One region of the Hydrogenophaga sp. SL48 genome, then DNA from elsewhere that is predicted to be linked to it. Evidence: predicted binding sites of a transcription regulator. Region 1 holds the regulator's gene; each other region holds the start of a gene.

The links. The regulator LexA, encoded in region 1, represses DNA repair genes until DNA is damaged. The targets are predictions, from matches to a motif close to ACTGTATNNNNATACAGT.
Region 2: a site for LexA is predicted at 5,519-5,536, ahead of recA (recombinase RecA). Genes of this name have one in related genera too.
Region 3: a site for LexA is predicted at 1,211-1,228, ahead of imuA (translesion DNA synthesis-associated protein ImuA). Genes of this name have one in related genera too.

What each region holds. Positions count from the first base shown of each region.
Region 1 covers NZ_CP063400.1:1,835,918-1,845,829, reverse strand. The annotation lists gene IM738_RS08880 (hypothetical protein) at 1-1,211, shown strand, start outside; gene IM738_RS08875 (D-2-hydroxyacid dehydrogenase family protein) at 1,231-2,238, opposite strand; gene IM738_RS08870 (hypothetical protein) at 2,317-2,691, opposite strand; gene lexA (transcriptional repressor LexA) at 2,828-3,508, opposite strand; gene IM738_RS08860 (asparaginase) at 3,621-4,583, shown strand; gene adk (adenylate kinase) at 4,650-5,306, opposite strand; gene kdsB (3-deoxy-manno-octulosonate cytidylyltransferase) at 5,434-6,219, opposite strand; gene IM738_RS08845 (Trm112 family protein) at 6,216-6,416, opposite strand; gene lpxK (tetraacyldisaccharide 4'-kinase) at 6,397-7,500, opposite strand; gene IM738_RS08835 (ExbD/TolR family protein) at 7,520-7,957, opposite strand; gene IM738_RS08830 (MotA/TolQ/ExbB proton channel family protein) at 8,013-8,654, opposite strand; gene xseA (exodeoxyribonuclease VII large subunit) at 9,002-9,912, shown strand, end outside.
Region 2 covers NZ_CP063400.1:4,372,142-4,382,053, forward strand. The annotation lists gene IM738_RS20650 (DNA topoisomerase III) at 1-1,920, shown strand, start outside; gene IM738_RS20655 (glutathione S-transferase family protein) at 1,938-2,591, shown strand; gene IM738_RS20660 (sensor histidine kinase N-terminal domain-containing protein) at 2,640-4,109, opposite strand; gene IM738_RS20665 (response regulator) at 4,128-4,796, opposite strand; gene IM738_RS20670 (MarR family winged helix-turn-helix transcriptional regulator) at 4,941-5,438, opposite strand; gene recA (recombinase RecA) at 5,580-6,692, shown strand; gene recX (recombination regulator RecX) at 6,735-7,184, shown strand; gene IM738_RS20685 (DUF4870 family protein) at 7,261-7,602, opposite strand; gene IM738_RS20690 (MFS transporter) at 7,713-8,888, shown strand; gene IM738_RS20695 (YidB family protein) at 8,937-9,422, shown strand; gene IM738_RS20700 (alpha/beta hydrolase) at 9,469-9,912, opposite strand, start outside.
Region 3 covers NZ_CP063400.1:469,441-479,352, forward strand. The annotation lists gene selD (selenide, water dikinase SelD) at 1-1,100, opposite strand, end outside; gene imuA (translesion DNA synthesis-associated protein ImuA) at 1,492-2,349, shown strand; gene IM738_RS02235 (Y-family DNA polymerase) at 2,294-3,598, shown strand; gene IM738_RS02240 (error-prone DNA polymerase) at 3,767-7,027, shown strand; gene IM738_RS02245 (DUF2277 domain-containing protein) at 7,081-7,362, shown strand; gene IM738_RS02250 (EVE domain-containing protein) at 7,377-7,844, opposite strand; gene IM738_RS02255 (cupin domain-containing protein) at 7,849-8,364, opposite strand; gene IM738_RS02260 (multidrug effflux MFS transporter) at 8,545-9,744, shown strand; gene IM738_RS02265 (alpha/beta fold hydrolase) at 9,741-9,912, shown strand, end outside.

The DNA.
Region 1 (9,912 bases):
CCCGCAACAAGGTCGCTCTCCAGGAGCTGCAAGCGCAGTTGCAGCAAACGCGTTACACAACGTGGTTGGCCTACCTCCTGGGCGGGCTTTTGTTGCTGAGCCTTCTGGGCGCGCTGTATGCATGGCGTCGTCGCGGAAGCGCTCCGGCCGCCTCGGGAACCAAGAACTGGTGGGGGTCAGGAGCAGTCGAAAGACCCCCTGCCTCCACGTTGAAGACCAGTGTTGCGACCACCTCGGCCCATGGTGTCGACATCGACCTCAGCTTGGACAGTGAATCCGGTTTTGATGATTTGAGGCCCCTGCACAACAGCAGCCCTGCACGAGGGGGAGTGGTGCTCTCTTCGGCAGACCGGCGCGATTTCCCACCCAGTCAACCTGGTATGTCGAGGTCCGTGGCCACCGAAGAGTTGTTCGATATTCAGCAACAGTCGGACTTTTTCGTGTCGCTCGGTGAGTACGATCAAGCCATTGATGTGTTGAAAAACCACTTGAGCGAAAGCCAGGAGCCCAGTGCGCTGGCCTATCTCGACCTCTTCAAGCTCTATCACGACTTGGGACGCCGGGACGATTACCAGAAGCTGAGGGAAGAGTTCAACCAACAGTTCAATGCGGGGGCGCCCCTGTTTGACCAATACAGCGACGAAAGCCATGGACTGGAGGCCTATGAAACCGCCTTTGGGCGAATCCAGGCGCTGTGGCCTCAACCCAAGGTGTTGGATGTCATTGAGCAGTCCATCTTCAGGGATTCGAATGACACCGAGGCAGAGGTGTTTGATCTGGAGGCTTACCGCGAACTGCTGTTGCTGCACGCCATCGCCAAGGACATGATCAAGCGTGACTCCGATGGTGTGCCCGCTGGAGCTGACTTCCAGCACACCGCCATCAAGCCATTGAAGGCGGCGGGCAACAAGGCAATGGCCGCGACCGTTGCCAACGAATCAAGGGAGGGGCGTGTCACACAGCCGCTTGACGAATTGCCCCACACTTCACATCGCCTCGGACTCGATGTGGATCTGGATGCATTGTCAGAAATGTCGGCTTTCGAGGCTTCGCTTCCCGACGTGGCGGTTCCGGTCGAGGCCACAGCGAAGCCTGCGCCGCCACCCGGTACTCGGCCGTTGGCGGTGCCCGAAGGAAATCTGATCGACTTCGAGGTGCTGGATTTCATGCCACCGGACGATGCCCCGGACGTCAAGGACGGCAGCAAGTAAGGCGTTCTGAGTGAACGGGTCAACGGCGAACTTGCAATGCGCCAGGATTGACGATGTTCGTGGGCGTTCCCTTGATGTAATTGACGACGTTATCGAAAGCTGCCGAAAACAGGGTTTCGTAGTTGTCAAGTTCAACATAGCCAATGTGCGGAGTGCAGATGCAATTCTCCAGCCGCAACAGGGCATGGCCCTGAAGAATGGGTTCGGACTCAAACACATCGACGGCAGCCATGCCTGGGCGACCCCGGTTCAGGGCAGTCAACAACGCTTCGGCCTCAATGAGTTCAGCGCGCGAAGTGTTCACCAGCAACGAAGTGGGCTTCATTTGAGACAGATCGTCCAGCGTCACGCAACCTGCGCTGCGTTCGCTCAAACGCAAGTGCAGGCTGAGCACATCAGATTGCTCAAACAAGGCCTTGCGGTTCTCCGCCACTTCGTAGCCATCCGACACAGCCAACGCCCGGGTGCTTTCGCTTCCCCAGATGATCACCCGCATGCCGAATGCCCGACCGTAGGCTGCGACCAGCTTCCCGATGCGGCCATAGCTCCAGATTCCCAGGGTCTTGCCGTGCAGAACCGACCCGAGTCCAAAGTTGACGGGCATGGAGGACGCCTTCAGCCCAGACTGTTGCCACGCACCGTGTTTGAGGTTGGCAACATATTGCGGAATGCGTCGCATGGAGGCCATGATCAAAGACCAGGTGAGCTCAGCGGTGGCAATCGGCGAGCTATTGCCTTCGGCCACCGCGATGCCGCGCTCGGTACAAGCACTCACGTCGATGTGTTGACCGACACGTCCGGTTTGGGAGATCAGCTTGAGCCGTGGCAGCTTCTCAACCAACAGGCGTGAAATCTGTGTCCGTTCCCGTATCAACACCACGATATCGGCATCGCGCAAGCGAACCGCGAGTTGGCCAACGCCTTTTACGGTGTTCGTGAAGACCTTGGCGGGATAGGGCTCCAGCCGAGCAGCACAATCCAGCTTGCGCACGGCATCTTGATAGTCGTCGAGAATGACAATGTTCATGGGAGCTATTGTGCCCGCAAGGACCGTCAATCCGGGGCGACAAAGCGGTCGCCAATGCCATACAAATTATCGTTGGCTTCAGATGCAAGCCTCGGTTCCAGCAGGAGGGTGTTCTTGTGCCGCAAGCCGATCCAGTTCAGCACACACGTCCGCCATGCGACCGGAAATCACCAACCGTGCGTCCGTGCGCAGGCCACCGTTGGATGCTTGCATGATCTGCACCTGACGGACTCGGGCAGGTGCTGTCGCAACAGGTGGTGCGCTTCCACCCATGGCAGTGGTGGCAATGGGCGACGTAACACGGTTCCCACCCAGCCAGCCCGCTCTGGAAAATCGTTGAAACAGTGATGGAATGCCTCGGTGGGCGGAGGTTCTGTGCTCGGGGGCTGGTAACCAGCTGTCGATCAGCTGAAGCGGCGCGCGCCAAGTGTTGGTGTTGATGCGGATTCCCATGCGAAACTCCTGTCAGGGGTTTGAACACAGGCAGGATTCAAAACAATGGCCGTCTGCACAGGGATGTGTCCCGCCGACACCAATGCCGGATGGACCAAACGCCCGCCACCTGCTGAGACAGCATCGACCCGCTGGGTCAGATCTGAAAGCTGTTGCGAATCAGGCCCACGGCGAGGCCTTCGATTTCAAATGGCTCGCCCGGTTGAACCAGAATGGTTTTGTACTCAGGATTTTCGGCGTGCAGCTCGATCTGGTCCTCGCGCCGCATGAACCGTTTCACCGTCACGTCATCACCCAGGCGTGCGACCACGATCTGGCCATTTTTTGCGTCCTTTGAGGACTGCACCGCCAGAAGATCGCCATCGATGATGCCCACATCCCGCATGGACATTCCGCGGACCCGGAGCAGGTAGTCTGGTGTGCGCTGAAACAGGCTGCGCTCGACGTGATAGGTCTGATCCACATGCTCTTGAGCGAGGATGGGGGAACCTGCTGCCACACGTCCAATCAGGGGCAACATCAGCTGTGTCAGGCTGGGCAGCGGCAGTGTAAGCTGCTGCGCCCGCTGCTCATTGATTGATCTGAGGTCGCTGCTGCGCAGGCGGATGCCACGGGAAGTTCCGCTGACCAGTTCGATCACACCTTTTCGCGCCAGCGCCTGCAGGTGTTCTTCTGCCGCGTTGGCTGACTTGAACCCCAGCTCGGAAGCGATTTCTGCACGGGTTGGTGGAGCGCCGGTGCGCGCAATGGCGTTCTGGATCAATTCCAGAATCTGCTGTTGACGGGCAGTGAGTTTGGGGGGGAACGACTCGATCATGAGAACCTCGTGGTTGGGCCGACTGCGGTGCAGGTTGCGTTACTGTTTTCTTATCCAGTATCTGTATTTTTAACCAGTTTCAAGGGCTTGACAAGTGGCTACGACAAAAGAAGTGAAGCGTCGGGTGATCCTGGGTACGGGCGGCACCATCGCCGGTCGATCGAACCGTCAAAGCGACAATGTGGGGTATGTGGCGGGGGAAGTGCGGGTAGAAGACCTGATGGCGAGCGTTCCCGCGCTGTCCAGCATGTGTCTGGAGGTGGAGCAACTTGATCAGATCGACAGCAAGGACATGGGCTTTGCATTGTGGAAGCGTTTGGCCGAGCGGGTAGCCCACCATGTGGCGCGAGAGGACGTCGCGGGCGTGGTGATCACGCACGGTACTGACACGCTGGAAGAAACGGCCTATTTCTTAGAGCGGGTGCTTCGGCCGGTCAAGCCTGTGGTGATCACCTGTGCCATGCGTCCTTCCACGGCGCTGGTGCCAGATGGGCCACAGAACCTGCTGGATGCGGTGAACGCAGCGGGATGTGTTGATCTGTCAGGGGTGGTCGTGGTTTGCGCGGGCCTGGTTCACCGTGCGGAGCATGTGGCCAAGGTGCACAGCTATCGGGTGGACGCCTTTGACTCGGGCGATGCTGGCCCAATGGCCTGTGTTGAAGAAGGCGAAGTGCGCTGGTTTCATCCACCCCAGCGGACCTCTGTGACTTCAGCCGGTGACACAACGTTGCTGCACCAAGTCCTAGCGGCTGAAGCAATGCCTCGTGTGGACATTGTGACGAGCCATGCCGATGCCGATGGAGGGATGGTTCGTGCGTTGCTGGCGGCGAGCGCCGTGGACGCTGCACATCTGCCCCGTGGCCTGGTGGTGGCGGCGACAGGCAACGGCACCGTTCACCGGGCGCTGGAGGCGGCATTGCGCGAGGCGCAGCAGCGGGGCGTGCGCGTGATACGCGCCACCCGTTGTGCCAGGGGGCGTGTGATCCCCGACGCCGCGAACCCCTTGCACGACTCAGCCGGGCTGTCACCGGTCAAGGCCCGCCTTGCACTCGCACTGGATCTCCTGAGCGAATGAGACAGAACCCACCCGCAATCACAAAAAAACCGGCCAAGGCCGGTTTTTTTGTAGCACAAGGCTTGGTCAGCGCGACAAAGCCTCGAATGCCCGGGCGGTGATCTCTTCCACCGAGCCCGTGCCTGCAATGGCTCTGTATTTGGGGGCGGCGCCAGCGTCGGATTTGGCCCAGTTGCTGTAGTAGTCCACCAGCGGACGCGTCTGGGCGCTGTACACCTCCAGGCGCTTCTTCACGGTCTCTTCCTTGTCATCTTCACGCTGGATGAGCGGTTCACCGGTGACGTCGTCATGGCCCTCGGTTTTGGGCGGATTGAACTTGACGTGGTAGGTGCGCCCGGAAGCGGGATGCGAGCGGCGGCCACTCATGCGCTCGATGATGGCGTCAAAAGGCACGTCGATTTCAAGCACGTAATCGAGCTTCACGCCGGCGGCTTTCATTGCGTCGGCCTGGGGGATGGTGCGGGGGAATCCGTCGAACAGGAAGCCATTGGCGCAATCGGCCTGGGCAATGCGCTCCTTGACCAGATTGATGATCAGGTCATCGCTCACGAGTCCGCCGGATTTCATCACGGCATCGGCTTGCTGGCCCAACGGCGTGCCCGCCTTCACTGCGGCACGAAGCATGTCGCCAGTGGAGATCTGGGGGATACCGTATTTTTGGCAAATGAAGGTGGCTTGCGTGCCTTTGCCGGCACCGGGAGCGCCCAACAGAATCAGTCTCATCGTCTTCCTTTTTTCAGCGTTTCAATCGGGACCGCCGGTCTCCGGCAGCGGCTCCCTGCTTCACAGGGAGGGGCGACCATTTGAGGATAGCATGGGCCACCTCGCCGCTGGCTTACAGCCAGGGAGGTCAACGGCCGGCGATCAGTGCGCGCACCCGCTCCAGATCTTCGGGTGTGTCTACGCCCGCGCCAGGTGCATGGGTCGCGAGATGCACGGAGATGCGCTCGCCGTGCCAGAGCGCGCGAAGCTGCTCCAGCGCCTCGGTATGCTCCATCGGCGCAGCCTCCAGCGTCGGGAAACGGCGAAGGAAGCCTGCCCGGTAACCGTACACGCCGATGTGGCGCAAGGGTGCAGGGGAGGGGAGTTCTGGCGGCGTTCCGCCGGACATTCCATCGCGCCACCAGGCAATGGGCGCCCGGCTGAAATAGAGAGCCGTGCCACGCCGGTCGGTCACCACTTTGACCACGTTCGGGTTGATGAAGTCGGCCACCCGGTCGATGGCGTGGGCTGCGGTGCTCATTGCGCAGTCAGGCCGCCGTTCGAGTTCGTCTGCCACTGCCCGAATCAGCTGCGGGTCGATCAGCGGTTCATCTCCCTGCACATTCACTACCACGGCCTCATCGCCGAGGGACAGCAACCCGCAGGCCTCGGCCAGGCGATCGCTGCCGGAGGCATGGTCGGGTCGTGTGAGCAGCGCGACGACCCCGTGCCTGGCGCAAGCTTGCAGGATGCGTTCATCGTCGGCCGCGACCACGACGCGTGACGCGCCACTCTTTTCAGCTTGCCGGGCCACCCGAACCACCATGGGCACGCCTCCGATGTCGGCCAGTGGCTTGTCGGGCAGTCGGCTGGAACCCATGCGAGCCGGGATGAGCACGCAAAAACCAGCGCCCTCCGCTGCGCTTCGGTTCATGCTGCGGGTGCGGGGGGGCGCGCAGCTTCCTCGTCCGTCAAGGGGCGTGCTTCGTGTTCCAGGAGGATGGGAATGCCATCGCGCAGAGGATAGGCCAGACGCGCGCTGCGCGAGATCAGCTCCTGTTTCTCGCGATCAAAAACCAGCGGGCCTTTGGTGACCGGGCAGACCAGAAGTTCAAGCAGTTTGGTGTCCATGCGTTGATGATAGTCGCGCGTGCGGTAGCGCCGTCAGCCGCTGATCGAGCGCATTGAAGAAGGCCGGATCGGGGTGAAGCTGCAGTGGTATGGCCCAACACAACAGGGCGTGGGGCGCGCCGGCGGCGGGCAAACAGGCGAACAGCTTGACGGCGTCTTTTTCTGTGCAGAGCACGGTCCCCGTCAACGTGGAGAGGAGGCTGCGGAAGTGCTCTGGTCCGGCGTGATCGGGCAGGGCCACCGTGTGATTCAGGCTCAACCCACGTTCACGCAGCATCTCGAAAAAAACCTCTGGGCGGGCAATGCCTGCCACCGCCGTCAGGGGTTGGCCTTGCAGTGCCGTCAACGCGCACCGTTCACCGTGGGGGCCCAGCGCCTCGTCGGCCAGCCGCCGCGGGGCCCAGAACGCGGGAACGCCGTCGGGCAGTGCCAATGGAGCGGGCTCGCCAGTGCCCTCGCGCTGCTGGCGCAGCACCAGGTCGGGCACGTGGGCCTGACCCGGCCTCGGTGGCCAGGGTTCGCGCAGCAGGCCGGCGGGCAGCAGCCAGCCGTTGCCGGTGCGCCGGTCGTCAAACACCGCGATGGCGATGTCGCGCCCCAGCGCGAAATGCTGCAGACCGTCGTCGCAGAGCAGCACATTCACCTCGGGATGACGGGCCAACAAGGCCCGCGCGGCCAGCACCCGCTTTCTTGCCACGAACACTGGAACGCCGCTGGAACGACGAATCAGGGTGGGCTCATCGCCACCTTCGTCGGCCGGAGTGTCGACCAGCACCTCCCTTGTTTCATGGCCTTGGCGACCATGGCCGCGGGAGACGACGCCAGGCGTCCAGCCGCGCGCCTTGAGGTGCTCGAGCAACGCGAGCACGGTGGGGGTTTTTCCGGCGCCTCCGACCACCACGTTGCCCACCACGATGACCGGCACGGGCAACCGCTCGGTGCGCAGGATGCCGACGGAATAAAGCCATCGTCGTCCGCTGGACAGCGCCCGGTAGACGAGCGACAGGGGCCACAGGAGCGTCGCCTGCCAGCCGCGCCGCGCCCAGATGGAGTGCCAGCGGACTGGTGCATCGGAGCGACTCATGAGGGGGTCGCTGTAAAGGTCAGGACTTGCCGCGCGATGGAGCCGTGCCTGACTGCTGGGTGGCAAAGGTGATCTGCACCAGCCCTGCACGGCGTGCCGCGTCCATCACATTGATGACCGACTGGTGGGTGGCCGCTGCATCGGCGCTGATGATGATCACGACGTCGCGAGTGTCCTGTGCGGCCTGCTGCAAGGCGCGGGTGAGTACCTCCACGCTCACACCGTCCAGGACGTCCTGGTTGAGGGCATAGCGGCCGTCACTGCTCACCGAAACGATCACTTCCTTGGGTGTCGTGCGCTGAGCCTCGGCATCGGCCACGGGCAGGTTCACCTGCAGCTGGGTGAACTTGCTGTAGGTCGTGGTGAGCATCAGAAAGATCAACACGACCAGCAGGATGTCGATGAACGGGATCAGGTTGATCTCGGGTTCATCGCGGGTGCCCGGGCGGAAATTCATGCTGGCTTCCTTGACGTCGGCGGGTTCTTGGTCCCCATTCGCTGGTCCGAGCAGATCATTTGCGCAGCGTGACGAGGTGGCGCGCGAAGCGCTCGGAAGCCAGTTCCATGCCCAGCAGGTAGTCGTCCACCCGCGCGCGGAAGTAGCGCCAGAAGATCAAGGCCGGGATGGCCACCATGAGGCCGAAGGCGGTGTTGTAGAGCGCGATCGAAATGCCGTTGGCCAGTTGGGCCGGATTGCCGCCGCCGGGCACCGCGCCCATGCCACCGTCGCCGCCCTGGGAGCCGAAGATCTCGATCATGCCGATCACCGTGCCCAGCAAACCGAGCAGCGGTGCGGCCGAGGCGATGGTTGCGAGCGCGCCCAGGTAACGCTGCAGTTTGGCGGCCGCCATGCGCCCCGCGCCTTCCAGGCTGGAGCGCAGATCGTCCTCGCTGGCGCGGGGGTTGCTGGTGAGGACACGGAAACCGCTGGCCAGCACCTCGCCGAAGGCGGAGTTCTGTTCCAGCTGTGTCACCACATCGGGCCCGGGAATGCCGTTGCGCGACACCATGATCGCTTCGTCCAGCAGTTTGGGCGGCAGGATCTTGTCGGCTTTGAGGCTGATGAAGCGTTCGATCACGAGGGCCAGACCGACCACGGAACAGAAAATGAGCGGCCAGATCGGCCAGCCAGCGGCTTGTATGATGGAAAACAAATCAGGGCTCCAGACAAAAAGCCGCGCTGTCGCGGCTCCAGTGCAATCGCTGGGATTATGTCTCAGGCCTCGGCCCTGTCCGTTCGGCGGCAGGCCCGGTTACCTCGGTGAATCGCATGTTCCAGCAAGGCCCTTGCCATGCACAGATTCTGTGGATAACTTTGTGCAGAACCCCCACCCGACCCGCTCCGATCCCGCAGCCCGACTGGGCTTCCACAATTCGATGACAAAACAGGCAGTGCAAAATCCTTTGAAATCAACGGCTTGCTCGTTTGCCTTGGACGAATGCCGTACTGGGTGCGACAACCCCAGTGTTTGCGCCGTCTGTGGACACAATCACCCCGGAGATGCCTGTGTCTGAGCCGCTTTCGGCCGCAGAGGCTTCATTGACGCGGCGTGTCTGGGCGGTTGGGCCCCTGATGCGCGCCATTGCAGACACCTTGGCGGCGAGATTCAATCCCGTGGCGGTGCGCGGCGAGGTTTCAGGTTTTTCACGTGCGGCGAGTGGCCATTGTTACTTTTCGTTGAAGGACGACAGTGGTCAGGTGCGGTGTGCCATGTTCCGGCGCGCGGCCGAGCAACTGAATTTCGTCCCTCGTGATGGCCTGATGGTCGAGGCGCAAGGCAAGCTGGATGTGTATGGCCCGCGAGGTGATCTCCAGCTCATCGTGGACAGCCTCAAGCCCGCGGGGCAGGGCGCGCTGTTCGAACAATTCCTTCGCCTCAAGGCGAAGCTGGAGGCCGAGGGGCTGTTCGACGCGGTACGCAAGCGCCCGCTGCCCCCCCAGCCGCGCAGCATTGGGGTGGTCACTTCGCTCGGGGCCGCAGCGCTCAGGGACGTGGTCACGGCCTTGCGGCGCCGCGTGCCTCACATCCCGGTGTTGATCTACCCCGCCGCGGTGCAGGGTGCGCAGGCACCTGCCGAGCTGTGCAGCGCCCTGGAAACCGCGTACCAACGTCACCAGGCGCATGGGGAGAGCGAGGTGCTGCTGCTGGTGCGGGGCGGTGGATCGCTGGAAGACCTCTGGTCGTTCAACGACGAGGCGCTGGTGCGCACCCTGGCGCGAGCACCGATGCCGGTGGTGTGTGGTGTCGGCCATGAAACCGATTTCACCCTGGCCGATTTCGTGGCCGACCTGCGTGCGCCCACGCCGACCGCTGCGGCCGAGCTGTGCGCGCCCTCGCGTGAGACCCGGCGTGGCGAACTGGCCTACCTTCAGGAGCGCATCGACGAAGCCGTCTACAGCGCCATCGATCA
Region 2 (9,912 bases), 2.5 Mb from region 1:
CCGCGGACCGATTCGCGTGCGCTGCCCGAGGACTACCTGCCCACGGTGAAGCAGACCTTCGAGATGCTGGCCGACAGCGGCATGAAGCACCTGGCGCCGCACGCGCTGACGGCGCTCAACGGCGGCTACATCCGCCCGAGCAAGCGCATCTTCGACAACAGCAAGGTGTCGGACCACTTTGCCATCATCCCCACGCTGCAGGCGCCCAGCGGCCTGAGCGAAGCCGAGCAGAAACTGTACGACCTGGTGGTGCGCCGCTTCCTGGCGGTGTTCTTCCCCAGCGCCGAGTTCATGGTGACCACGCGCATCAGCAAGGTGCTCAACCACCACTTCAAGACCGAAGGCAAGGTGCTCGTGAAGCCGGGCTGGATGGCCGTGTATGGCAAAGAAGCCGCCGAGGATGTGGAAGGCGCCAAGGAAGGCGACAAGGGCCAGAACCTGGTGCCGGTGCGCGAGGGCGAGACCGTGCGCACCGAGACGGTGGAGGCCAAGGGCCTGAAGACCAAACCACCGGCCCGCTACTCGGAAGCCACGCTGCTCGGCGCCATGGAAGGTGCCGGCAAGCTGATCGACGACGACGAGCTGCGCGAGGCCATGCAGGAAAAAGGCCTGGGCACGCCCGCCACGCGCGCGGCCACCATCGAAGGCCTGCTGACCGAAAAATACATGCTGCGCGAGGGCCGCGAACTCATCCCCACGGCCAAGGCCTTCCAGCTCATGACGCTGCTGCGTGGCCTGGGCGTGGAAGAACTCTCCAAGGCCGAGCTCACCGGTGAGTGGGAACACAAGCTGGCGCAGATGGAGCACGGCCAGCTCAGCCGCAGCGACTTCATGGCCGAGATCGCGCAGATGACCGAGCGCATGGTGAAGAAGGCCAAGGAATACGACCGCGACACCATCCCCGGCAACTACGCCACCCTGCAAACGCCCTGCCCCAACTGCGGTGGCGTGGTGAAGGAAAACTACCGCCGTTACGGCTGCACCGGCGCTGACGGCAACAGCGATGGTTGCGGCTTTTCGTTCGGCAAATCGCCGGCCGGCCGCACCTTCGAACCCGAAGAAGCCGAACAGCTGCTGGCGACCAAGAAGATCGGCCCGCTGGAGGGCTTCCGTTCCAAGGCGGGCTGGCCCTTCGTGGCCGAGATCGTGATCAAGTTCAACGAAGAAGACCAGAACTGGAAGCTCGAATTCGACTTCGGCGACGACAAGAAGAACGAAGAGACCGGCGAGCTGGTCGATTTCACCGGCAGCGAGTCGCTCGGCGCCTGCCCCAAGTGCGGCAGCCCGGTGCACGAGCATGGCGCCAACTACGTGTGCGAGAAGTCGGTGCCCACCGACGCGCAGGCCACGCCGAGCTGCGACTTCAAGAGCGGCAAAATCATCCTGCAGCAGCCGGTGGCGCGCGAGCAGATGCACAAGCTGCTGGAAACCGGCAAGACCGACCTGCTCGACAAGTTCGTCTCCATGCGCACGCGCCGTGCCTTCAAGGCCTTCCTGGCCTGGGACAAGGAAGCGGGCAAGGTGAACTTCGAGTTCGAGCCGCGCACCAGCAAGTTCCCGCCACGCAAGACAGCGGCCGGTGCGCCGGCCAAGGCCGCGCCGGCGAAGAAGGCGACTGCCAAGGCCGCGCCCGCCAAGAAAGCCGCGGCCAAGAAGACCGCGGCGGTGAAGGCACCGCGCAAGACCACCGCCGCCAGCGGCAAGCAGCCCAGCGCTGCGCTGGCCGCGGTGATCGGCCCGGACGCCGTGTCGCGCCCCGAAGCCGTTAAGAAGCTGTGGGACTACATCAAGGCCAACGGCCTGCAGGACGCGACCAACAAACGCAACATCAACGCCGACGCCAAGCTGGCGCCGGTGTTCGGCAAGCCGCAAGTCACGATGTTTGAAATCGCCGGCGTGCTGGGCAAACACCTCGGCTGATTCCAGGAGACACCGCCATGAGCCTCAAACTGTATTTCGCCCCCGGCGCCTGCTCGTTCGTGCCGCACAGCCTGCTCGAACTGTCGGGCGCAGCGTTCGAACCCGTCAGCGTGAAGCTGCACAAGGGCGAGCAGCGCTCGGCCGAGTACCTGGCGCTCAACCCCCGCGGCCAGGTGCCGGTGCTGGTGGACGACGGCGAGGTGATCACCCAGATCGTCGCCATCCTGCTGCACCTGGACGCGAAGCTGCCCGAGGCCGGCATCCTGCCCGCCGGCGGCATGGCCCGCACGCGCGCGCTGTCCACGCTGGCCTGGATGAACAACACGGTGCACCCCACCTTCACCCACATCTTCATGCCGCAGAAGTTCACCGACGACGCAGCGGCGCAGCAGGCGATCAAACGATTCGCGGTCGAGAGTTACCGCGGTCTGCTGGGCGAGATCGAGGCCCTGGCCGCGAACGCCGCGCCCTGGCTGACGGGCGACCGCCCGGGCGCGCTCGACGCCTATGCGCTCACGCTGTTGCGCTGGGGCGGCATCGCCGGCATCGACCCCACCGGGTTCACCGCCACCTGGGCCCTGGCCCAGCGCTTTGCCGCGCTGCCAGCGGTGGCCACGGTGATTGATCGCGAACGCTTGCAACTCAACCTGTACCAGCCGCCGGCAGGCTGATCGCTTTGCACCGTTACCGAAGACAAGGGCGCCGCTGGGCGCCCTTGTTCATTCGTCGGCGGGTTTTCTGGCCGCAAAGCGGATGGCCACCCGCAAGCCGCGGCGGGGGCCTTCGGGGTGCGTGTCTTCCATCATGACCACGGCGCCGTGTTGCTGGGCGATCTCATGCACGATCGCCAGACCTAGGCCGGAGCCGTCCACGTTGGTGCCCAGCGCGCGGTAGAAGGGTTGCAGCACCAGCGCACGTTCGTTTTCGGGGATGCCCGGGCCGTTGTCCTCGACCTGGAGGATCTGCACGCCACTGAACCGGTCGAACAGCACCCGCACCGTCACGATGCCTCCCTGGCCCGAGTAGTTGATCGCGTTGTCGACCAGGTTGCGGACCATCTCCTGCAACAGGGTCGGGTTCCCGTCCATCAGGCAGATCTCGGGCATCTCTTCCGGTCCTTCGTAGCCGAGGTCGATGCCGTGTTCCAGCGCCCGCGGCACCGAATCCCGGACCACGTCAGTGACCAGTTTGGCCAGATCGATCTGCGCGCTGGGCAGCGCACGGCCCGTGGTCTCTGCGCGGGCCAGTGCCAACAGCTGGTTGACGGTGTGCGTGGCCCTGGAGCTGGAGCGGGCGATCTGCTGCAGCGAGCCGCGAATCTCCTGCGGGTCGGTTTCGCGCTGCGCCAGTTCCGCCTGCATGCGCAGCCCGGCCAGCGGCGTCTTGAGCTGGTGCGCCGCGTCGGCCAGAAAGCGCTTCTGCGTGGTGAGCGAGGTCTTCAGCCGCGTGAGCAGGTCGTTGATCGACGACACCAGCGGCGCCACCTCCTGGGGAATGAACGATTCCTCGATGGGGCTGAGGTCGTCGGGCTTGCGCGCGCGGATCTTCTGTTCCAGCTCGTTGAGCGGGCGGATGCCACGCACCAGCGCCAGCCACACCAGCAGCACCGCCAGCGGCAGGATGACGAACTGCGGCACCATCACGCCCTTGATGATCTCGGTCGCCAGCGTGGACCGTTTGCCCTTGGTCTCACCCACCTGCATGAGCACCAGCTGCTTCGTCTCGGTGCCGCGCGACAGCCAGGCGTAGGCCACCCGCACCTCGTCGCCGCGCACCATGTCGTCGCGCAACAGCACCCGGCCGGGTTCGGGCAGCTCGGGCTCGTTGGGCAGGGGGAAATCGCCTTCACCGCTGATGAGCCGGCCGCGCGCGTCCAGCACCTGGTAGTACACGAGGTCGCTGTCGTCGGCCCGCAGCAGGTCGCGGGCCTGGGGGGTGAGGTTGAAGCTGACCTTTTTGTCGGTGGCCACCACGAACTGCGTCAGTGCCTGCAGGTTGAACTCCAGCGCCCGGTCGAACGGCTTGGTGGCGATGCCCTGGGCCACGAACCACGTCAGCGCCAGCGACAGCGGCCACAGCAGCAGCAGCGGCGTGAGCATCCAGTCCAGGATCTCGCCGAACAGGCTGCGCTGCTCGCGCTGGAACAGCCCGAAGGAGATGCGCGCGCTGTCGTGCGGCTCGTCGGCCATGTCAGAGCGCAGCCGGGGTCAAATCTTCTCCAGGCAATAGCCCAGCCCCCGCACCGTGGCGATGCGGATCGGGCCCTTCTCGATCTTCTTGCGCAGGCGGTGGATGTAGACCTCGATGGCGTTGTTGCTCACCTCTTCGCCCCACTCGCACAGGCGCTCGACCAGCTGGTCCTTGCTCACCAGCCGTCCGGCGCGCTGCAGCAGCACCTCGAGCAGGCCGAGCTCGCGCGCCGAGAGCTCGACCATCTTGCCGTCGATGGTGGCCACGCGCCCGGCCTGGTCGTACACCAGCGGGCCGTGCTTGATGGTGGAGCTGGCGCCGCCCATGCCGCGGCGGGTGAGGGCGCGCACGCGGGCTTCGAGTTCCTGCAGCGAGAACGGCTTGGCCATGTAGTCGTCGGCGCCGTAGTCCAGGCCCTTGACGCGTTCCTCGATGCTGTCGGCCGCCGTCAGGATCAGCACCGGCAGCGACGAGCCGCGCGAGCGAAGGCGCTTGAGCACCTCCAGGCCGTGCATCTTGGGCAGGCCCAGATCGAGGATCAGCAGGTCGAACTCGTTGTTCGTCATCAGCGCGGCGTCGGCCTCGCTGCCGCTGGCCACGTGGTCGACGGCGGCACCGGCCGCGCGAAGCCCGCGCAACAGGCCATCGGCCAGGACCTGGTCGTCTTCGGCAATCAGGATGCGCATGCGGGTCTCCTATCGGCTGTATGGCCCAGCCTGTTGGCTGGGGCATGGGGTGGGGCGCTGTCTGGTTCCTCGGCTTGCGCTCTGCGGTTCATTTTAGGCCGCCGCGCACCCGCCTTTCGCCGGACAAACCCGCGTGCGCGACGCTCAGCTGCCGTAGGCCTCCAGCCCCAGCGCGACCACGGTGGCGATGTCCTCGCCGACCTGCGCACGGAACTCGTTCTCGGCGCGGGCCACCGCCAGCCGGAAGGCCTCGAGCCACAGCAAGCCGGTGGCGGTGAAGACGATGCGCCGCGCCCGCGCGTCCAGCGGGTCGGGCTCACGTCGCACCAGGTCCCACGCCTCGCACTGCGTCACCAGATCGCCCATGGCCTGTTTGCTGATGCCCGCGCTCTGGGCCAGTTCGGTCAGACGGGAGCCGTGCAAGCCCAGGTGGCGGGTGATATGGACATGGGCCGCGCCGATCTGCTCGCGCGCGGCGAGGTTCGAAAGCGCCAGCGGCACGTTCGGATCGTGCGCCATGAGGTACAGCACCCGCGCGTCAAAGCGGCGCAAGGCCAGGCCCATCAACCGGCCAAGGTGGGCGCTGCGCCAGCGGTCGTCGGGCGGGCTGTCGGACACCTGTCGAGGAGTGGGTATGGCCATCGGCAAATGGTAAGGCAAACTGATCAATAAATAGAATGTTGTCGATGTATTCGGCGATAAACTGCTGTTTAAGCATCCAGCCTGTACACAAAAACACTTGCCGGAAGCGAACACCCACTCACACGCTCAGGAGCACGTCACATGGACCCGATCAGCAAACCAAACCCCGTCAACGCCGAAAAAGCCAAGGCCCTGCAGGCCGCGCTGGCCCAGATCGAAAAGCAGTTCGGCAAGGGCACCATCATGCGGCTGGGCGAAGGCGAGGTGATCGAAGACATCCAGGTCGTCTCCACCGGCTCGCTGGGGCTGGACATCGCCCTGGGCGTCGGCGGCCTGCCGCGCGGTCGCGTGGTGGAAATCTACGGCCCGGAATCCTCGGGCAAGACCACGCTGACCCTGCAGGTGATCGCCGAGATGCAGAAGCTGGCCGGCACCTGCGCCTTTGTGGACGCCGAGCACGCGCTGGACATCCAGTACGCGCAGAAGCTGGGCGTGAACCTGCAGGACCTGCTGATCAGCCAGCCCGACACCGGTGAACAGGCGCTCGAAATCGTGGACTCGCTGGTGCGTTCCGGCGCGGTGGACCTGATCGTGGTGGACTCGGTCGCCGCGCTCACGCCCAAGGCCGAACTCGAAGGCGAGATGGGCGACAGCCTGCCCGGTCTGCAGGCCCGCCTCATGAGCCAGGCGCTGCGCAAGCTCACCGCCCACATCAAGAAGACCAACTGCATGGTCATCTTCATCAACCAGATCCGCATGAAGATCGGTGTCATGTTCGGCAGCCCCGAGACCACCACCGGTGGCAACGCGCTCAAGTTCTACGCCTCGGTCCGCCTCGACATCCGTCGCACCGGCACGATCAAGAAGGGCGAAGAAGCGATCGGCAACGAAACCAAGGTCAAGGTGGTGAAGAACAAGGTCTCGCCCCCGTTCAAGACCGCCGAGTTCGACATCCTGTTCGGCGAGGGCATCAGCCGCGAAGGCGAGATCCTGGACCTGGGTGTGCTGAACAAGGTGATCGAAAAGTCCGGCGCCTGGTACGCCTACAACGGCGAAAAGATCGGCCAGGGTCGCGACAACTCGCGCGAATTCCTGCGCGAAAACCCCGAGCTGCGTGTCGAGATCGAAAACAAGGTGCGCACCGAGCTGGGTGTTCCGCTGCTGCCGGTGGACGAGGCGCCCGCGCCTGCCAAGGCCGCCAAAGCGGACAAGGCCGCGGCCAAGCCGGACAAGGCCGAAGTCCTGAGCGAGTGAGCGTTGTGAGCACGGCACAGCGAGCGGTGGAGCATTCGTCGCATGGCGTTTGATCAGATCTCCCTCAAAGGCCGTGCCCTGCGCCTGCTGGCCGGGCGCGAGCACTCCCGCGCCGAGCTGGAGCGCAAACTGAGAGCCCACGAAACGGAGCCGGGCGAGCTGGCCCGCGCGCTGGACGAGCTGGATGCCAAGGGCTTCATCAACGAACAGCGTGTGCTCGAATCCGTCGTGCACCGCCGTGCTTCCCGCCTGGGTGCCGCCCGTGTGAAGCAAGAGCTGCAGGCCAAAGGGCTGGACCCGGTTGCGGTGGCCGAGGCGGTGGCTGCGCTGCGTGGCACCGAGGTGGAACGGGCCCGCGAGGTCTGGCGCAAGAAATTCGGATCACCGCCGGCCGATGCGGCCGAGCGCGGCAAGCAGATGCGGTTTCTGCTGGCGCGCGGCTTCGGCGCCGAAGCGATCCGCCGCGTGGTCGGCGGCAGCGACGAAGACTGAGCGGAGCGGCGAATCCAGCGAGAGGGCGCGACTGGAGCGGGGCGTCTGTCAGCACACACCGCGGGGGTGCTTCACTTCAGGCGACGCCCTCGTACATCGGCCGGCCCTCGTTCAGACGGATCCAGCCTTTGACGATGCGGTAGATGAACCAGACCAGGTTCGCGAACAGCACGGCAAACCCGACCACGACCACCAGGCTCAGCACACCGAGCACGCTCCACAGCAGCCCGAACCAGAAGGTGCGGATCTGCCAGCGGAAATGGCTCTCCAGCCAGGTCCCCGCCACGTCGTCGCGCTTGACGTAATTCATGACGATGGCGACCAGGATCGTCACCCCCACCAGGATGGACGACGCGTAGAGCGCGTAGATCACCGTGGTGAGTGTTTTGTTGGCTTCGTCGCTGGCGGGTGCGTTCATGTCGGCTCCGGGCAGGGGATCGGGGGGCGTGGCGCAGCGCAAGGGCTTCGAACACGTTTCTGAACTATAGCCACTGCCCCTTGAGCGGCCCACTGTATAAACAACGCCTTATGAATAAAAACCTCTGGCTGCTGGCCGCCGCGCAAGGCCTCTTCCTGACCAACAACGTGGTCTTCATCGCCATCAACGGCCTGGTGGGCCTGTCGCTCGCACCGTTGGGCTGGATGGCGACGTTGCCGGTGATGGGCTATGTGGTGGGTGGTGCGCTCTCCACGCCGCTGGTGGCGCGCACCCAGAGCGCCTTCGGCCGCCAGGGCTCGTTCCAGATCGGTTTGCTGGTGGCGCTGCTGTCGGCCCTGCTGTGCTACTGGGCCGCGGCCGACAAGAACTTCTGGCTGCTGGTGGCGGCCACGGTGATCGCGGGCTACTACAGCGCCAATGGCCAGCTCTACCGCTACGCGGCGGCCGAACTGGCGACCCCCGACTTCCGCGAAAAGGCGGTGTCGCTGGTGCTGGCGGGCGGCCTGGTGGGCGCGGTGCTGGGGCCCAACCTGGCCAGCCGAACGCGCAACCTGCTGGAGGTGCCGTTCGCCGGCGCCTACCTCTCGCTCGCGGTGGTGGCGCTGGTGTCGATGGGCATCATGGCCTTCCTGAAGTTCCCGCCGCTGCCACCGAAAAAGGCGAACGCCGACCCGGGACGCCCGCTTTCGGTGATCGTGCGCCAGCCCATCTTCATCGTCGCGACCCTCGGCGCCGCGCTGGGCTATGGCGTGATGAACCTGCTGATGGCGGCCACGCCGCTGGCCATGCAGGTGTGTGGCTTTCCGTTCGACGACGCGGCCCTGGTGCTGGAGTGGCACGTGATCGGCATGTTCGCGCCGGGCTTCTTCACCGGCCATCTGATCAAGCGCTTCGGCGTGCTCACCATCATGGGCGTGGGCGTGGTGCTGAACGCGCTGTGCATCGCGATCGCGCTCACCGGCGTGGAGCTGCAGCAGTTCCTGGTGGCGCTGTTCCTGCTGGGCGTGGGCTGGAACTTCCTCTTCACCGGCGGCACCACACTGTCGCTCCAAGCCTACAGGCCTGAGGAAAAAGACCGCGCACAGGCCGCCATCAACTTTTTCGTGTTCGCCACCATGGCGCTCACCTCGTTCGCCTCCGGTGCCCTCGTGACCACCCAGGGCTGGGCCCTGCTCAACCTGGGGTCGCTGGTGCCGGTGGCCCTCACCGGCCTGGCCTTGTTGTGGCTTGCGTGGGTCCGGCGCCAGACCCACAATGCGGCCTGAACCGGTGCCTCCCGGCACCGGTCGTTCATTTCACAAGCGAGGTTTCACATGGGACTGTTGGATTCACTGGTGGGCGCCGCTCTGGGCGGCCAACAAGGCGACCGGGCAGCCAGCGCGGGCGGCATCGACCCCCAAGTGCTGATGGGCATCATCGGGGCGCTGATGAACAGCAGTGGCGGGCTCTCGGGCATCCTGGGCAAGCTGCAGCAGGGCGGCCTGGGTGAGGCAGCGGCTTCGTGGGTGGGGACCGGCGCGAACCAGCCGGTCTCGGCCGACGCGCTGGGCGGTGCCCTGGGCCCGGACCTGATGGACCTCATCGCCCGACAGCTCGGCGGCAACCAGCAACAGGCCGCCGGCACCATGGCCGACCTGCTGCCCGGTCTCATCGACCAGCTCACACCGCAAGGCCAGCTGCCCGCCGACAACGGCATGGGCGCGCTGGGTTCGCTGCTCGGCGGCGGACAACAGGGCGGCAACGGCCTGGACGCGGGCGACCTGATCGGCATGCTGGGCGGCATGCTCGGCAAGCGCTGAACAGAAGGGGCGGCGTGGCCCGCGCGGGCGCGGCGGGGGAGGCGCCTCAGGCCGGCGCCTGGTGGTCCAGCCAGGCGCTCAGCGTGGCGTAAGCGGTGGACGGATCGGTCTCGTTGAAGATTTCGTGGAACTGACCATCGAGGCGCCGGCTGCTCACCCACTGCGGCGGCGCCACGGCGGCAAACGCCCGGCTGCCTTCGGGGCGCACCAGAAGATCGGCGCCCGCGTACATCAACAGCGTCGGCACGGCCCAGCTCGGCGCGGCGGCCACCACACGCGGGCCGTTGCTGTCGATGAAGTGCGCGAGCCGCGCGGAGATGCGGTTGTGCACCAGGCGGTCGTTCTGGTAGGCCTGCACGACCGCAGGGTCGTGCGAGATGGCGTTGGCGTCCAGCCCGTTGGGCAGCGTGAGGTTCGGCGCCCAGCGATAGAGCAGGCGGGTGAGCGCTCGCTGGAACCGCGTCATGCCCGTGTCGAACGCCGGCGACGA
Region 3 (9,912 bases), 1.4 Mb from region 1:
ACCCAGTTTCCGGCAAAGCCGATGGCGCCGCGCGAGGCCACGGCGCAGCGGTCGCCGGTGGAGATCAGCGCCAGCCAGCGTTGCTGCGGGTTGTAGGCCACCAGGGGCTGGCCGCGCAGGCTCAGGCGCAGGTTTTTCGCCAGCGGCGGGCCCATGCGCACCGCGAACACACCGGCCTTCTCCAGCGGGCGGGCCGTGAACGAGGCCACGTCACCCGCGGCAAAGATCTTCGGGTCGTCCAGCGTCTGCAGTTGTTGATTGACCTGGATGAACCCATGTTCATCGAGCGCCAGGCCGGTGCCTTGCAGCCAGACCGGGCCACCGGCCTGCGTGACCCACAGGGTCTCGTCGGCGTCGAAGGTGCGGCCGTCCTGCGTGTGCAGGCAACCGGGTGAGACCTGGTTCACCTCGGCGCGGGTGTGCACGGCCACGTGGCGTTCTTTGAGCACGCGGGCAAAGCGCGCGCGCACCCCGGGGTTGTGTGTCGGCAGGAGGGTATCGCCCGCCGTGAGCAGGACGAAGCGCAGCAGATCGGGGCTTTTGCCCAGGGTGTGCAGTTCCTGGCGCAGCCGGTACTGCACCGACAGCACCAGCTCCACACCGCCCGCGCCGCCGCCCACCACGGCGATCGTGAATCGGCTGTGCAGCGCGCGCACGCGGTCCAGCAGCTGCAGCCAGCGCTGGTTGAAATGGGCGATGGGCTTGACCGGCACGGTGTGCGCCCGCGCGCCGTCCACCTGGCGCACATTGGGCGTGGAGCCGGTGTTGATGGACAGCAGGTCGTAGGGCACCGAAGGCCGGTCGCGCAGCAGCACGCGCTGGTTGGCCCGGTCCAGGCCGGTCACTTCGCCGTGGATGAAGCGCGCCCCGGCGAACGCCGCCAGGCGGCCCAGGTCGATGTGCACGTCGTCAAAGCTGTAGTGGCCCGAGATGTAGCCGGGCAACATGCCGGAGTAGGGCGTGTCGATGTCGGTGCAGATGAGCGTGATGCGCAGGCCGGGCTCGGGCTGCATGGCGAGCATGCGCAAGACGACCACGTGGCTGTGGCCGCCGCCGACGAGCACCAGGTCGCGCAGGATGGGTTGTTCGGACGCTTGCATGGTCAGAGTCTAGAGGGTGGGGCGATGGGCTGTGTGCCCGGGAGCTTGGGGACGGGCCAGGGTGAGCCATCGGTCGTTTTTCCGCACAGCGGGAATCGATTGCCACGATGGCTGTATTTATGTACAGTGTTCGAATGCAAGCACCCCATCTGTCCATGACCGTCCGGTTCCGTCAGCACTATCACCCGCGCCGATTCCAGATCCCTTCGATCCTGAGCCAGTTCTGGCGCTGGGTGTGAGCCCGGTATCGAGTGGCGGGAAGTTCGGGGCGCTGCGAGGGAGCCGCACAGGCTCCCTCGAGAACCGGGGGGTGAACGGCCTTTGGGCCGGAGCTCCTCTGCCCTGGAATCCGTTGAATGTTTCAGCCCCTCCCTGTCATGAACCGACGCCCATGAACACCTTGCTGTCCGGCGCCACCGATGACCTGTCGGGTGCGCTGGCGTGTCCTTCTCCCCGCCCGGCCTGCGCGCCGCGTGGGTTGCCGCCCGCCGTGGCGGCCGCGCTGTGGCGCGCCGACCAGCTGGGCAGCCCGGTGGCGGCCACCTGGTCCAGCGGCTTCGAGGCGCTGGACGCGGTTTTGCCCGGTGGCGGCTGGCCGGGTCACAGCGTCACCGAACTGTTGAGCGCCCAGAGTGGCACGCTGGAATGGCGGCTGCTCGGGCCGCTGCTGCGCCAGGTGTGCGCCGCCGGGCGCAGCGTGGTGCTGGTCGGGCCACCCCGGCCGCCGCACCCGCCGGGCCTGCGGCTGGACGGCATCGCCGAGCAGCAACTGGTCTGGGTGATGGCCGAAACGCCGGCCGAGCGTCTGTGGGCCACCGAACAGCTGGTCAAAGCCAACGCCTGTGGTGCGCTCATCGCCTGGCTGCCGCAGGTGCGCGCCGAGCAGGTGCGCCGCCTGCAGGTGCTGGCCGCAGGCTGTGCCGGCCCGGTGTTCTTGTGCCGGCCCGCCACGGCGGCCCGCGAATCGTCGGCCGCGCCGCTGCGCCTGCTGGCCCGCGTGGGGGCCGACTGGGAACTGCTGGTCGACGTGTTCAAGCGCAAAGGCCCGCCGCTGGAAACCACGCTGCACCTGCCCTCGGTGCCCGGTGGCCTGCAGGCCATCCTGACGCCGCGGCTGCAGAAGCCCAGCACCCTGGTGCCGCGTGACCCGGCGCCGCAGACCGCCCCGCTCCCTCTTCCCAGTGAGGCCGGCCATGCTCTGGTCAGCACTCCGGCTGCCGGCACCCGACGACACCGCCTCGCCCACTGACGCGGCGCTGCAGGCGCTGGCGATCTGGGCACTTCAATTCACGCCCCGGGTTGCTGTCGCTGACGAAGCCGTGGTCATGGAGCTGGCCGCGAGCGTGCGCCTGTTTGGCGGCTGGCACGCGCTGCGGGAGCGTGTGGTCTCGGACGCTGCCGAGCTGGGGGTGAGCCAGGTCGCCTGGGCGCCCAACAGCCTGGCCGCGCTGGCGCTGGCGCGCGCGGGTGTGGAAAACGGCTTTTGCCAACCGCTGAACGGCTTGCTCGATGCCCTGCCCATGGACACGCTCAGCGCCGTGTGCCCGCACCGGCTCACGCTCGCGCACATCGGCTGCCGAACGCTGGGCGATGTGCGGCGCCTGCCGCGCGGTGGCGTCGGCCGGCGCTTTGACAAGCAGCTGCTCGCCGCGCTCGACCAGGCCTATGGCCGCGCGCCCGAAGTGCACCGCTGGATCGCGCTGCCCGAGCGCTTCGCGCAGCGGCTGGAACTGATGTTCCGCGTGGACGACGCGACGGCCCTGCTGTTCGGCGCGCGCCGCCTGCTGCTGGCGCTGTGTGGCTGGCTCGCCGCGCGCCACAGCGGCACCACCGCCTTCACGTTGCACTGGGCGCACGACGCCATGCGCGCGAAATCGGCGGGCGATGGTGGTTGCCTCACCGTGCGCACGGCCGAGCCCACGCGCCACCTGGAGCACCTCTGCCGCCTGCTCGGCGAGCACCTGGCCCGGGTGGAACTGCTGGCCCCGGTGGGCGATCTGCAACTGGTGGCCGACGAGGTGATGCCGCTGGAAGAAAAGAGCGCCTCCTGGCTGCCCGACGACAACGCGGGCGGCGAGACGCTGCCCCTGGTGCTGGAGCGCATCGCCGCCCGCCTGGGCCCGCAGCGCGTGGTGCGCCCGGTGCTGTGCGAAGACCACCGGCCCGAGTGGATGTGCCGCTGGCAACCGGCGCCCGAACCCCTGCCCCGAAAGCCCGCCACGGTCAGCGAGCTGCCACAGCCCGGCTTCATCCTGAGCGCACCGCTCAAGTTGCTGGTGCGCGCCAACCGGCCGTATTATCAGGGCGAACTGCAATTGCTCGCCGGCCCGCAGCGGGTGGAAGGCGGCTGGTGGGACCGGGATGAAGCCGCCGGGCAGATCCGCAACGTGGTGCGCGACTACTGGGTCGCTCAGTCGGCGCACGCGGGCGTGTTGTGGGTGTTCCAGACGCGGCTGGACGAGTCGCCTGCGTGGTTCTTGCATGGAATATTTGCCTGACCCCCACCGCGCTGCGCGCGACCCCCTTCCAGGGGGCGGCACTGGCCGTCCGGCAAAGCCGGCCCGGCGGTGCCCTGGGTCGCTCCCCCTCTGCCCGGAGCACGTGCCTGACCCCTTCCCCCTCTGGGGGAAGGCAGGGATGGGGGCTGGCCTGCGAGGGAGCTACCCATGACACCACAACTCCCGGGCATCCCCCACTACGCCGAGCTGCGCTGCCTCTCCAACTTCAGCTTCCTGCGCGGCGCCAGCAAGCCCGAAGAGCTGGTGGAGCGCGCCCAGGCGCTGGGTTACACCGCCCTCGCCCTCACCGACGAGTGTTCACTCGCCGGCATCGTGCGCGCCCACGTGGCCGCCAAAGAGCAAGGCCTGAAGCTGCTCGTGGGCAGCCAGTTCCAGGTGCAGAGTGATGCGCCGTTCACCCTGATCGTGCTCGCCATCAACCTCAACGGCTACGGCAACCTCTGCGAGTTCATCACCCGGCTGCGCCGCACGGCATCCAAGGGCACGTATCGCCTCACGCTGAAACCCATCAGCGCCGAGGCGCTGACCGACTGCCTGGTGATCGCCGTGCCGCAGCGCGGCAGCACGCAGGCGCAGATGGACACGGTGGCGCGCTGGCTGCTCCAGCATTTCATGGGCCGCTGCTGGCTGGGCGTGGAACAGCTGCGCCTGATGGACGACGAGATGCGCCTGCACCGGTTGCGCCAGAGCAGCGAGCTCACCGCCGTGCCGCTGGTGGCCGTGGGCGACGTGCACATGCACCTGCGCTCGCGCAAGGCCTTGCAGGACGTGCTCACCGCCACGCGCATCGGCAAACCCTTGACCGAATGCGGCCACGCGCTCGCGCCCAACGCCGAGCAGCGCCTGCGCTCGCGCCTGGCGCTGGCGCAGCGTTACCCCGAAGCCCTGCTGGCCGAGACGCTGAAGGTCGCCGGGCGTTGCAGCTTTTCGCTTGACGAGCTGGCGTACCAGTACCCGAGCGAGGTGGTGCCGCCGGGCGAGACGCCGGCGAGTTACCTGCGCCGCCTGGCCTACGAAGGCATGGGCCGGCGCTGGCCCGCGGGGGCGCCCGCCTCGGTGCAGCAGCAGGTGGAGCACGAGCTGACGCTGATCAGCGAATTGCAGTACGAGCACTACTTCCTCACCGTGTACGACATCGTCGCCTTCGCGCGCTCGCAGCACATCCTCTGCCAGGGCCGCGGCTCGGCGGCCAACAGCGCGGTGTGTTACTGCCTGGGCATCACCGAGGTGGACCCGGCGCGCACGGCGGTGCTGTTCGAGCGCTTCATCTCGAAAGAGCGCAACGAGCCGCCCGACATCGACGTGGACTTTGAACACGAGCGGCGCGAAGAAGTCATCCAGTACCTCTACGCGAAATACGGCCGCGAGCGCGCCGCGCTCACCGCCACCGTCATCAGCTACCGCCCACGCAGCGCCCTGCGCGACGTGGGCAAGGCCCTGGGCTTCGACGAGGCCGCGCTCGACGCGCTGGGCAGCGGCCACCGCTGGTGGAGCGAGGACGGTTTTGCACCCGAGCGCATCCTGGAGGTCGGGCTCGACCCGGACAGCCTGAAGGTGCGCCAGCTCGTGGCGCTCACCGGCCAGCTCATGGGTTTTCCGCGCCACCTCTCGCAGCACACCGGTGGTTTCGTGCTGACCCAGATGCCGCTGTCGCGCATGGTGCCGATCGAAAACGCCGCCATGGCCGACCGCACCGTGATCGAGTGGGACAAGGACGACCTCGACGCCATGGGCCTGCTGAAAGTCGACGTGCTCGCGCTCGGCATGCTCACCGCGATCCGCAAGTCGCTTCATTTCATCGGCCAGCGCAAGGGCTTCGACTTCCAGATGCAGGACATCCCGGCCGAAGACGCCAGCACCTACGACATGATCTGCGCCGCCGACACCGTGGGCGTGTTCCAGATCGAGAGCCGCGCGCAGATGAGCATGCTGCCGCGCCTGCGGCCGCGCGAGTTCTACGACCTGGTGATCGAGGTCGCGCTGGTGCGCCCTGGTCCGATCCAGGGCGGCGCGGTGCACCCCTACCTGAACCGCCGCCAAGGCAAGGAACCCATCGATTACCCCAAGGGCCTGGAGGCCGCACTCAAGCGCACGCTCGGCGTGCCCGTGTTCCAGGAACAGTGCATGCAGATCGCCATCATCGCGGCCGGCTTCACGCCCGGCGAGGCCGACGGCCTGCGCCGCGCCATGGCCGCGTGGAAGCGCAAGGGCGGCCTCGGAAAATACCAGGACCGCTTGCTGAATGGCATGGCCGAACGCGGCTACGAACTGGACTTCGCGCAGCGTGTGGTCGAGCAGGTGAAAGGTTTTTCCAGCTACGGCTTCCCCGAAAGCCACGCCGCCAGCTTCGCGCTGCTGGTCTATGCCAGCTGCTGGATCAAGCGCCACCACCCGGCCGAGTTCCTGGCCGCCATGCTCAACAGCCAGCCGCTGGGCTTCTATTCGCCGAGCCAGCTGGTGCAGGACGCTGTGCGCCACGGCGTCGAAGTGCGCGCGGTGGACGTCATGGAGAGCGACTGGGACTGCACGCTGGAAGAAGTGGCCTCCGCGAGCGAAGTGCCTGACCCTCTCTCCCCTTGGGAGAGGGCTGGAGTGAGGGCGGCCCCCGAGCCCACCCTGCCCGCCGTGCGCCTGGGCCTGCGTCTGGTCAGCGGCCTGTCACGCGACGAAGCGCAACGCATCGTCGCAGCGAGAGGGGGAGCCACCCCAGCACACACCGAGGAACCGGCTTTGCCGGGCCGTTGGTGTGGCCCCCCTGGGGGGGAGACGCGAAGCGGCGCAGGGGGGGGCTTTCTTGACTCAGAAGACCTCGCCCGCCGCGCTGGGTTGGACCAGCAAGCCATGCAACAACTCGCCGCCGCCGACGCGCTGCAGTCCCTGAGCGGCCACCGCCGCCAGCAGGTCTGGGACGCCGCCGCCCTCAAAGCCCCGCCCGCGTTGCTCAAGGAAGCCCCGATCGAAGAAGACACCCTCGACCTGCCAGAAGCCCCCGAAGGCGAAGCCATCGTCTGGGACTATGCGTCACTCGGCCTCACCCTGCGCCGCCACCCGCTGGCCCTGCTGCGCGAGCGCCTGCAGGCGCGCCGCTTCATGACCGCCGAAGCCTTGAAAGACGCGCCCGACGGCCGCCTCGTGCGCGCCTGCGGCATCGTCACCGGGCGCCAGCAGCCCGGCACCTCCAAAGGCGTGGTGTTCGTGACGCTGGAAGACGAAACCGGCGTCGTGCAGGTCATCGTCTGGAAAGCCCTGCGCGAGCGTCAGCGCAGCGCCCTCACCCGCTCACGCCTGATGGCGGTGCACGGCGTGTGGCAACGCGAAGGCGAAGTCTGCAACCTCATCGCCGGCCACCTGGAAGACCTCACGCCGCTGCTGGGCCGGCTGGCGACGGAGAGCCGGGATTTTCATTGAACCCCTGGTCGGGGCTCCGTACCATCTCAACACCCTCACCGCAGGACCCCATCATGTGCCGCAACATCAAGACCCTGTTCAACTTCGAGCCTCCGGCCAGCGAGCTGGAGATCCGCGACGCCTCGCTGCAGTTCGTGCGCAAGCTCAGCGGGTTCAACGTGCCGTCGAAGGCGAACGAGGCAGCCTTCGACCGCGCGGTGGCCGAGGTGGCGGAGTCGGCCCGGCGGCTGATCCAGTCGCTGGTGACCAACGCCGAGCCGAAGAACCGGGAGGTGGAGGCGATGAAGGCGCGCGAACGGTCGGCGCAACGTTTTGCGGGCGGGCCGCGCGGCTGAACGGACCGCGCGCGTCAGCCGCCCAGCAGTCGCTCGGTGATGAAGCGCCAATGCGCCTCGCTCACCGGCGTGATGGATAGCCGGCTGCCGCGCTGCAGCACCACCATCTCGGCCAGCTCGGGCGTGGTGCGCAGTTCGGGCAGGCCGATCAGGCGGGTCTTCTTCAGCGCCTGCACGTCGAGCAGCAGCCAGCGCGGCTGATCGGCTGGCGACTTCGGGTCGAAGTAGGGCGAGGCCGGGTCGAACTGCGTCGGGTCGGGACGGGTGCCCGAGGCGACCCGCGCCAGGCCCACGATGCCCGGCTCGGCGCAGCTGGAGTGGTAGAAGAGCACGCCGTCGCCGATCTGCATGCCGTCGCGCATGAAGTTGCGGGCCTGGTAGTTGCGCACGCCGGTCCAGGGCACGGTGGCGCCGGGCGCGGCCAGCGCGTCGTCGATCGAGCACTCCTCGGGCTCGGACTTCATCAGCCAGTACTGCGCCATGGTGTCAGACCCCGCCGTTCGGGTGCGTCGGGTCCACCCACAGCACCTGCTCGGGTTTCTCCACCGGTTCGATGTCCAGGTTCACGGCCACGGCCTGGCCGTCGCTGCGGCACAGCACGCACTCCAGCACCTCGGTCGCGCTGGCGTTGATCTCCTGGTGCGGCACATACGGCGGCACGTAGATGAAGTCGCCCGGGCCGGCCTCGGCGGTGAACTCCAGGTGCTCGCCCCAGCGCATGCGCGCGCGGCCTTTCACCACGTAGATCACGCTCTCCAGCGGGCCGTGGTGGTGGGCGCCGGTCTTGGCGTCGGGGTGGATGGTCACGGTGCCGGCCCAGAGCTTTTGCGCGCCGACGCGCGCGAAGTTGATCGCGGCCTTGCGGTCCATGCCCGGCGTGCTCGGCACGTTGCCGTCGAGCTGGTTGCCGGGCACCACGCGCACGCCGTCGTGTTTCCAGGGGATGGTGTCGCTGGGGTGATGATCGTGATCGCCGTGGGGGTGCGGGTGATCATGGGGCATGGCGTCTCCTTCGATGGAGCGGCCAGTGTGCCAGCTTGCCATGGCGCCTGTCTCCGGGTGGCGTGTTTCCCGGGTGCTTCTGGGTGACGGCCCCGCCGCCACGGGGGCGGGCGTTTCCGGGTAGCCTACGACCCAATCCCTGCCCGCTCCCCGTCGGGCCCGAACCCGGTTTCTACACCCATGACGTCTTCTCCCCCCAAGGCCGCGCCCCACGGCCTGCTGATCGCCAACCTGCTGTCGCAACTGGCCTTCGGCCTGCTGGCCATGACCATCTGCCTGCCGTCCATGCAGGAATGGGGTGCGATCTTCGGCTCCAGCCAGGCGGCGGTGCAGCTCACTTTCAGCGGTTTTGTGGTGACGTATGGGTCATTGCAGCTGCTTTACGGTCCGTTCTCGGACCGCATCGGGCGCAAGAAGATCCTGATGTTCGGTCTGGCGGTGTCCTTCGTGGGCTCGGTGCTGGCGGCGCTCGCGCCCAGCCTGCCGCTGCTGGTCGCGGCGCGGGTGCTGCAGGGTGCGGGCGCGGCGGCGGGCATGGTGGTGGGGCGCGCGATGGTGCAGGACCTGTTTGACGGCCCGGAGCGCACGCGGGTGATGGCCTATGTGGGCATGGCGATGGGCCTGTGCCCGCCGCTGGCGACCATCATCGGCGGGCAGCTGCACGTGCGCCTGGGCTGGCAGGCCAATTTCGTGCTGATGGCCGGTCTGGCCGCCGTGCTCTTTGTCGCCGCCTGGCGTGGCCTGCCCGACCACCGCAAGGCCACCACGGTGCAGCCGCACTGGCTGCGCGCCATGCTCTCGTCCTACGCGCGGCTGGCGCGCGAGCCCTCGTTCCTGCTGCACGTGCTGCTGCTGGCGATGACCACGGCCACCTTCTACGCTTTCCTGGGCGGTGCGCCCATCGTGCTCGGCAGCTACGGCGTGAAGCCCGACGGCATCGGCTTCTACATCATGGCCATTCCGGGTGCGTACATCGTGGGCAACTACCTGACCTCGCGCTTCGCCCGTCTCACAGGCGAGCGCCGGATCATGCGTTTCGGCCAGGTGCTGACCGTGGGTGGGATCGCGCTGATGCTGTTGCTCGCGCTCGCCGGGCTGAACACGCCGCTGGCGTTTGCCCTGCCGCTGGTGTTGCTGGGCATCGGCCACGGTCTGCTGGTGCCGCCCGCGCTGGCTGGCACGGTGGGCCTGCTGCCGGCGCTCGCAGGCTCGGCTGCCGCAGTGGCGGGGCTGTCGCAGCAGCTGATGGGCGCGGTGGGCGGGTTTGCCGTCGGGCTCTTCCATCATGAGGGCGCGGTCAACCTGGGCTGGCTGATGCTGGGGCTGACCCTGTGTGGTACAGGGGCGCAATGGCTGCTGCACAGGCGGAAGTCACCATGAGTCGCTGGCGCGGTGTGGTCTGGCGCTGTCTGGCCGCCGCGGTGCTGGCCGCCGGCCTGAGCGGGTGCGGCCTGCTGCTGCGCGCGCCCCAGGTGCCGATGGACGCGCTGACCCTGCCACTGTCGCCCACCGCTCGCAGCCAGACGCTGATCGTGCTCATGCCCGGCG